Regions from separate parts of the Gordonia sp. NPDC003425 genome, predicted to be linked through region 1. Evidence: riboswitches for the same ligand, from Rfam matches in the RefSeq annotation. Region 1 holds a riboswitch; the other holds the start of a gene.
What was found. A riboswitch is a leader RNA that binds a small molecule or an ion and turns the genes downstream of it on or off. The one in region 1 is predicted to bind cyclic di-AMP.
Positions count from the first base shown of each region.

Region 2: another riboswitch for cyclic di-AMP. It lies ahead of ACWDTD_RS11110 (C40 family peptidase); the one in region 1 lies ahead of ACWDTD_RS03840 (transglycosylase family protein).

Region 1 covers NZ_JBSFQI010000002.1:284,874-288,264, reverse strand. Annotated here, with positions in the region: gene moaC (cyclic pyranopterin monophosphate synthase MoaC) at 1-483, shown strand, start outside; gene ACWDTD_RS03850 (MogA/MoaB family molybdenum cofactor biosynthesis protein) at 480-962, shown strand; gene ACWDTD_RS03845 (molybdenum cofactor biosynthesis protein MoaE) at 988-1,443, shown strand; gene ACWDTD_RS03840 (transglycosylase family protein) at 1,587-2,240, opposite strand; cyclic di-AMP (ydaO/yuaA leader) riboswitch at 2,248-2,420, opposite strand; gene ACWDTD_RS03835 (MoaD/ThiS family protein) at 2,679-2,927, opposite strand; gene moaA (GTP 3',8-cyclase MoaA) at 2,935-3,391, opposite strand, start outside.
Region 2 covers NZ_JBSFQI010000007.1:169,638-173,028, forward strand. Annotated here, with positions in the region: gene ACWDTD_RS11105 (NlpC/P60 family protein) at 1-536, opposite strand, end outside; gene ACWDTD_RS11110 (C40 family peptidase) at 753-1,439, opposite strand; cyclic di-AMP (ydaO/yuaA leader) riboswitch at 1,457-1,640, opposite strand; gene ACWDTD_RS11115 (hypothetical protein) at 1,757-1,930, opposite strand; gene ACWDTD_RS11120 (DEDD exonuclease domain-containing protein) at 2,319-3,391, shown strand, end outside.

The DNA.
Region 1 (3,391 bases):
TTCTCGCACCTCGACGGGTCCGGCCGGGCCCGCATGGTGGATGTGGGCGACAAGCCCACCACACGTCGCCGAGCCGTGGCCGCCGGCACCTTTCACACCTCGACACAGGTGATCGACCTGCTGCGCGATGCGGCGCTGCCCAAGGGTGACGTGCTCGCCACCGCGCGCATCGCCGGCATCATGGCCGCAAAGCGCACGGATTCGCTCATCCCGCTCTGCCATCAGCTCGCGCTCAGCGCGGTCGACGTCGACTTCGTCGTGGGCGACGGGCAGATCGACATCACCGTCGCGGTGGAAACGGCAGGCCCCACCGGCGTCGAGATGGAAGCGCTCACCGCCGTGGCCGTCGCCGGCCTCACGCTGCACGACATGACCAAAGCCGTAGACCGCACCGGCCGGCTCGACGACGTCCGCCTGCTGGAGAAGAGCGGTGGCCGTTCGGGTGCGTGGCATCGCGACGACGAGATCGGCGAGCAGGCATGACCGATCGGCCACGGGTGGCGCGGGTGGTGGTGGCCTCGACCAGGGCCAGCAAGGGCGTCTACGTCGATCGCAGCGGGCCAATTATCGTCGAATGGCTTGTGGCGCACGGATTCTCGGTTGACGAGGTCGATGTTGTCGCCGATGGCGAGCCGGTCGGCGCCGCGATCCGCGCCGGGGTCTACGCGGGCGACGACGTGGTGATCACCACCGGCGGCACCGGGCTCGCGCCGACCGACCGGACGCCGGAGCAGACCCGTGCGGTGCTCGACGTCGAGATCCCCGGACTCGCCGATGCGATCCGCGGCGCGGGGTTGCCACAGGTGCCCACCGCTGTCCTCTCCCGGGGAATCGCCGGGGTGGCCGGCACGACGCTGGTGATCAACCTGCCCGGCTCCACCGGCGGGGTCCGCGACGGGCTCACGGTGCTCGACGGCGTCCTCGACCACGCGCTCGACCAGATCCGTGGCGGGGACCACTGACGTGGTTTCCGGTAGACCGGTCGGTATGAGCTCGGACTCCGGTGCCGTCATCGCGGGCGCCCATCTGTCGCCGCACCCGATCGATCTGGCCACCCACGAAGCGCTGGTGACGCGTGCGTCCGGCGGCGGCGCGGGCGCGATCGTCGGATTCGCGGGCGCGGTGCGCAATCACGACGGGGGGCACGAGGCCGCGGTCACGATGCTGTCCTATTCGTCGCATCCGTCGGCGCCCGCGGTACTGGCGGAGGTGGTGGCCGAGGTGATCGACGGCGTCGCGGGCGTGCGGGCCGTCGCGGTGTCGCACCGGGTCGGCGACCTGCAGGTGGGCGACATCGCCTTCGTCGTCGCCGTGGCGGCCGATCACCGCGGCGAGGCGTTCGGACTGTGCATGCGGCTCGTCGACGAGGTCAAGGCGCGGCTACCGGTATGGAAGCACCAGTACTTCGCCGACGGCACCGACGAGTGGGTGGGATCGGCCTGACGACGCGTCCCGACGCCCGACAGCACCCTCACCGGAGCCGACAAGAGAATTGGAAAAGGGCCCCGCACGGATGAACATCGTGCGGGGCCCTTCGTCTGGGGCCCGGGACCGGGTCAGGCCGGCCGGAGCGTTGGTGACACCGCTCAGGGGAGCGGGATCAGGCCCTTGTTCTGGTTGTAGAGCTTCAGCTGGTCCGGGGTGAGCTCGTAACCGCTGTCCTTGGCCGCCTTCCACAGGTTCTTGACCTCGGGGCTGACGTTGGCCTCGTCGAGTGCGCCGTCGACCTGCTTCTCCACATCAGCGGTGTTCTTGGCCTCCGGGGTCTTCTCCAGCGGCGTCTGCGGCTGCTCCTCGACCTTCGGCGGCTTCGGGGCCTCGGGGGCCTTCAGCGTCTTCGGGGAGTCTGTGGGCGCGGTGCGGGGGGTGGAGCCGGACAATCCGGTGCCGCACACCGGCCAGGCGCCCTTGCCCTGCGTGGCCAGCACGTTCTCGGCCACCGCGATCTGCTGCTCCTTGGTGGCCTGGTCGGCCGACGGAGCGTACTGGGTGCCGCCGTTGGCGGCCCAGGTGCTCGGGCTGAACTGCAGTCCGCCCTGGTAGCCGTTGCCGGTGTTGATCGCCCAGTTGCCACCGGACTCGCACTGCGCGACCTGATCCCATTCGGAGTCGGATGCGGCGTGTGCGGAACCGGTGCCCATCAGGGCTGCGCCGCCGCCGAGGACTGCGCCGGTGAGGGCGACCTTGGCGAAGGTCTTGGTGGTCGTGTTGGTCGTCGGCTTGCGATGACGTCCGGCCATGAGTTGTCTTTCCTCTCTCCACGCGCCTACGAAGTCAGCTGTCGGGTTCGGGCGAGAGGTGCCCGGTCCGTGGCCGTGCGGCCGGTGGACTTAACCCCGAGGACATCGGTGTCGATGCCCGGTTCTCTGGGGGAGAGTTGGGTCCCCCGTCCTCGTTCCTAGATGTTGCTTGTCATTCCACCGATGGAACGAGGCTCGGCGCGATCGGCGAAATGCTGGGTTCTTGTTTGCTGTCCTGTGACCTCCCGGAGGCGGTCGAGTAGTACGGTACGACGTCTCGCCCGCCGAATCACGCCCTCGCGCAACCCTATTTCCGTGCCGAGAGTGGGCCTTTCGACCCAATGTCGGCGTCTTTGCTGCTCACGCACGTGATGGTCGGTTTGTGGCCGTCCTGTTATCGACCTGTTATGTGATTAAGGTCACACAGCCAACGTGATGTCAACCACCGGCGAACGGGGGCAACACGTCCAGCGTGGAACATGCGCCCAGCCGCCGGTCGCGGTCGCAGAAGGCTGCCGCGTCGCGCAGATACGAGCAGCGGGCCAGGACCGGGGCGAGTCGGGGATGCCGCTCGCCGAGCAGGGTCTCGAGTTCGCCCAGGGTCACGGTGTCGTCGACATCGAGCACGACGCCGTCGGTGCCTGCCGCCGCCCGCGCGGCGGCAAAGTAACGCACGGTGAGAACCATCGGCGCCTCAACCACCGATCGCCGACATCGGGCGGTCGGGCTGCCGGAAGTCGCTCGAGTTCACCGCGTGCCCTGCCTTCTTGCGCCAGACGTCGGCGCGCCACAGACGGGCGATCTCACCGTCGTGCCCACCGCCGCGCAGAGCGTCCATCAGCGACGTCTCGGTGTCGGCGAACAGACAGTTGCGCAGCGCCCCGTCGGCGGTGAGTCGGGTGCGGTCGCAGTCGCCGCAGAACGGCCGGGTGACCGAGGCGATGACCCCCACCCGGGCCGGGTCGCCGGCCGGATCGGTATGACCGCGGACGATCCAGGTGTCGGCCGGGGCGCTGCCGCGCGCCCGCGTGTCGTCGGCGAGGTCGAATGCTTCTCGCAGCACCGCGAGGATCTCGTCGGCGGTGACCAGCGCCGAGCGGTCCCAGCGGTGATCGGCGTCGAGCGGCATCTGTTCGATCACCCGCAGCTGA
Region 2 (3,391 bases), on a different contig from region 1:
TCGCCACGAACCCGCTCGGCGGCGGAAACGGCCACCGTGGCCGCGGCAGCGGTGCGGTCGGCGTCGTTCTTGGCGACCGCGGTCTCGGCGCGGGCTCGCTTGAGCCCCTTCAGATCGGCTGCGGCGCGGCGCGAGATCATCTCGAGGCCCGACATCTGGTCGAGCAACGACTGCGGCGAGTCGCTCACCAGCACCGCGTACAACCGGTTGACGCGTGCACCCTTATAGCTCGCGCGCACGATCGTGTCGACCCGCTTCTGGTAGCGGTCGAGCGTCACGCGAGACGTGTCGAGCTTGCCCTGCGCATCGGCGGACGCCTTGCGGGCCGCGGCGACGATCCCCCGCTGCTTGTCGTACTCGATCTGCGCGTTGTGCATGGCCTCGGCCGACTTCTCGGCGTCGGTGCTGAGTTGGGTGTAGCGGGCCAATAGCTGGTCGGCGGTGCGGGTGGGTTCCGCGGTCGCGCGTGGCGCACCCGTGATCGCGCCGAGTTGGGTGACCGCGAGAAGCGCAACGAGGAGCGCGATGACGAACATCGCAGGTCGCATCCGCGTCGACGCGGCCGAACCCGACCCGAAAGGTACCGAAACCACGGTGTTCCTACTCCTAACCGCTTTCGGTCGCCGGACCCGCGGTGTGCCGCGGCAGTGCCGACCACCCTACGGGGGTGGGCACGTCCGGTGACCGGTTCGGGCGGATCACGCGTGTGTGCGCGACCCGCCCGACCTCATACTCTGCTGGCTTCGCGACGCTCAGTAACGCCGGATTCCGGTGAGCTCCCAGTTCTTGACCACATCTTTCTTGACGGGCACACCGTAGGTGGAGGCGTGGATGAACTGCCCGTTGCCGATGTAGAGGCCCGCGTGGCTTCCGCCATTGAAGATGAGCACGTCGCCGGGCTGCGCATCGGCGAGTGTCACCGCGCGTCCGCCGCCGAGCTGACCGTAGCTGTCGCGCGGAATGGTGCGTCCGGCCTGCTTGTAGGACCAGTAGACGAGTCCAGAGCAGTCGAAGGCATTCGGACCGGCCGACCCGTAGGAGTAAGGAGCACCGATCTTGCTCTCCGCCGCCTTCACTGCCTTCTGGCCTGCGGTGAGCACGGGGGCCAGCAGCGACGGGCCGCCCTTGGGCTTGAACTGCTGCGGTACCTGGCCGTCGCTGATGCCCGGGACGCTGAACTTGCCGAGGTTGGGGATCTCGACGGTGGCAGCGGGCGCGGGCTTGGCAACCGGCTTCGCGGCGGGCTGGAACTGCTGTGGGATCTGCTTGGTGTCGACACCGGGCAGCTCGAAATTCCCGAGATTGGGCACGTGGACCGGGGCGGCCAGGGCCGGACCTGCGGCGGCGGCGGCGAGCGAACCGAGCGTGATCGATCCGGCGATCACCGCCTTCTTGGCAACCTTGCCGCGGTCGGGCTGTTCCAAACGATGTTTGGCCACGAAGCGTGTTCTCCTTTGTCTTCTCCCTCGACCGCCGACCGGGTTAGCTGTCGGATTCGGGCCGGAAGAAATGGCCCTACGCGCGTCGTTGCAGGTGCAAACACCCGCATGGAGAGCGCGACTCACCCCGATTCGGATTGCGCCGAAAAAGTGTGGTTCCCCGGTTCGCCGTTGCCATTTGGGCTTCGGCGATTGAGCGGTGACCGTTGCGAACCACTCCTGTTGGAGCGGGACGCTCCGCAAAGGTCTCGGAAAGGTTACGAAATCGGATGCGTGTCTGTCCACTAGGGGACACGATCCGAAAAAACCGTGTCGCGTCAGCTCACCCGCAACGCACGCGGACCGAGTCGCCCGGCGGTGTTCTGACCTGTGCGGATACCACTTCTTGCGGATCGTGCAGCAGAACTCGACGCCATTGCAGACGCGGCGAACACATCGATCGCCGCGAGTATTTCGGCGTCGGGGTCGGCGGGGGCGGCCACCTCGGTCACGACCCCGTCCCTGGGTGCGTTTTCGCAGTTGGGACCGGTAAAGAGCACGTTCATCATGCAGCCCGCACAGGCCTTGTGACGACCGGGACAAGTCGTGCAGTCGATGTGCAACATGTGATCTCCATCTCATTTGTGGTCGGCCGTCGGGTCGGAGTGTTTCCTCGCGTCGTATCGGGCGGCTTCCCCTACTCGTCCGAGGCGACTTCTGGTCCGGAGACGACTCAGTTCGGTCGATCTGCGTTCGAGACGCACACTAGGCACCGGCACCGACAAAACCGTTACGCGCCGAGTGAGGCCCACAACGACGGCACCGGCCGTAACCGCCGGAACCATCCGTCACGGGCGTCGCTCGACAGAACTGTCGTCCCATCGAACTAACGTTCGCGGTGTGACAGTCTCGGGCCATCAACTCTCCTTCACCGATCTCGCCGACGATGGCGTCGCCGACGACTTCTCCGACCGCTCCCTGTTCGAGACAACACTGGTCGTCGTCGACCTCGAGACCACCGGCGGCAGCGCAACCGATGATCGGATCACCGAGATCGGCGCGGTCAAGATCCGTGGGGGTGAGGTGATCGGCGAATTCGCCACGCTCGTCGACCCGGAGCGGTCGATCCCCCCGCAGATCGTGTCGCTCACCGGCATCACCGAGGCCATGGTGTTCGCGGCCCCGCCGATCGCGCAGGTGCTGCCCTCGTTCATCGAGTTCGCGCGCGGCTCGATCCTGGTGGCCCACAACGCGCGATTCGACATGACCTTCTTGCGCCAGAACGCGCTGCGGCTCCATCTGGACTGGCCGTTCACCGCCACGCTGTGCACGGTGACGATGGCGCGACGCATCCTGTCGCGCGAGGAGGCACCAACGGTGCGGCTGTCGGCGCTCGCCGACCTCTTCGACGTCTCCGTGCGCCCCACCCACCGCGCACTCGATGATGCGCGTGCCACCGTCGAGGTGTTCCACCACCTGCTCGAGCGGGTGGGCAATCAGGGAATCCAGAGTTATCGCGAACTCACGCGCTATCTGCCCCGGACCGACCCACGCCTGCGTGCCAAACGTCACCTCGCCGATCACCTGCCCGCCCGGCCCGGTGTCTACCTGTTCCGGGGGCCGTCCGGCGAGGTTCTCTACGTCGGCACCGCCACCGATCTGCGGCGCCGAGTGCGCAGCTATTTCACCGGGGCCGACCCACGCCGACGCATCGGCGAGATGGTGATGCTCGCCACCGGCGTCGACTACGTCGAATGCGCCCACGCGCTGGAGGCCGGTGTGCGTGAGCTGCGGCTGCTCTCCGCCCACGCCCCCGCCTACAACAAGCGGTCCACCCAGCCCTTCCGGGGCTGGTGGGTGACGGTGAGCGCCGAACGGTTCCCCCGGCTGCGCGTCACCCGCTCCCCCGGCGACGTCAGTCTCGGGCCGGTGCCCAACCGCACCACCGCCACGGCCATCGCCGACACCATCTC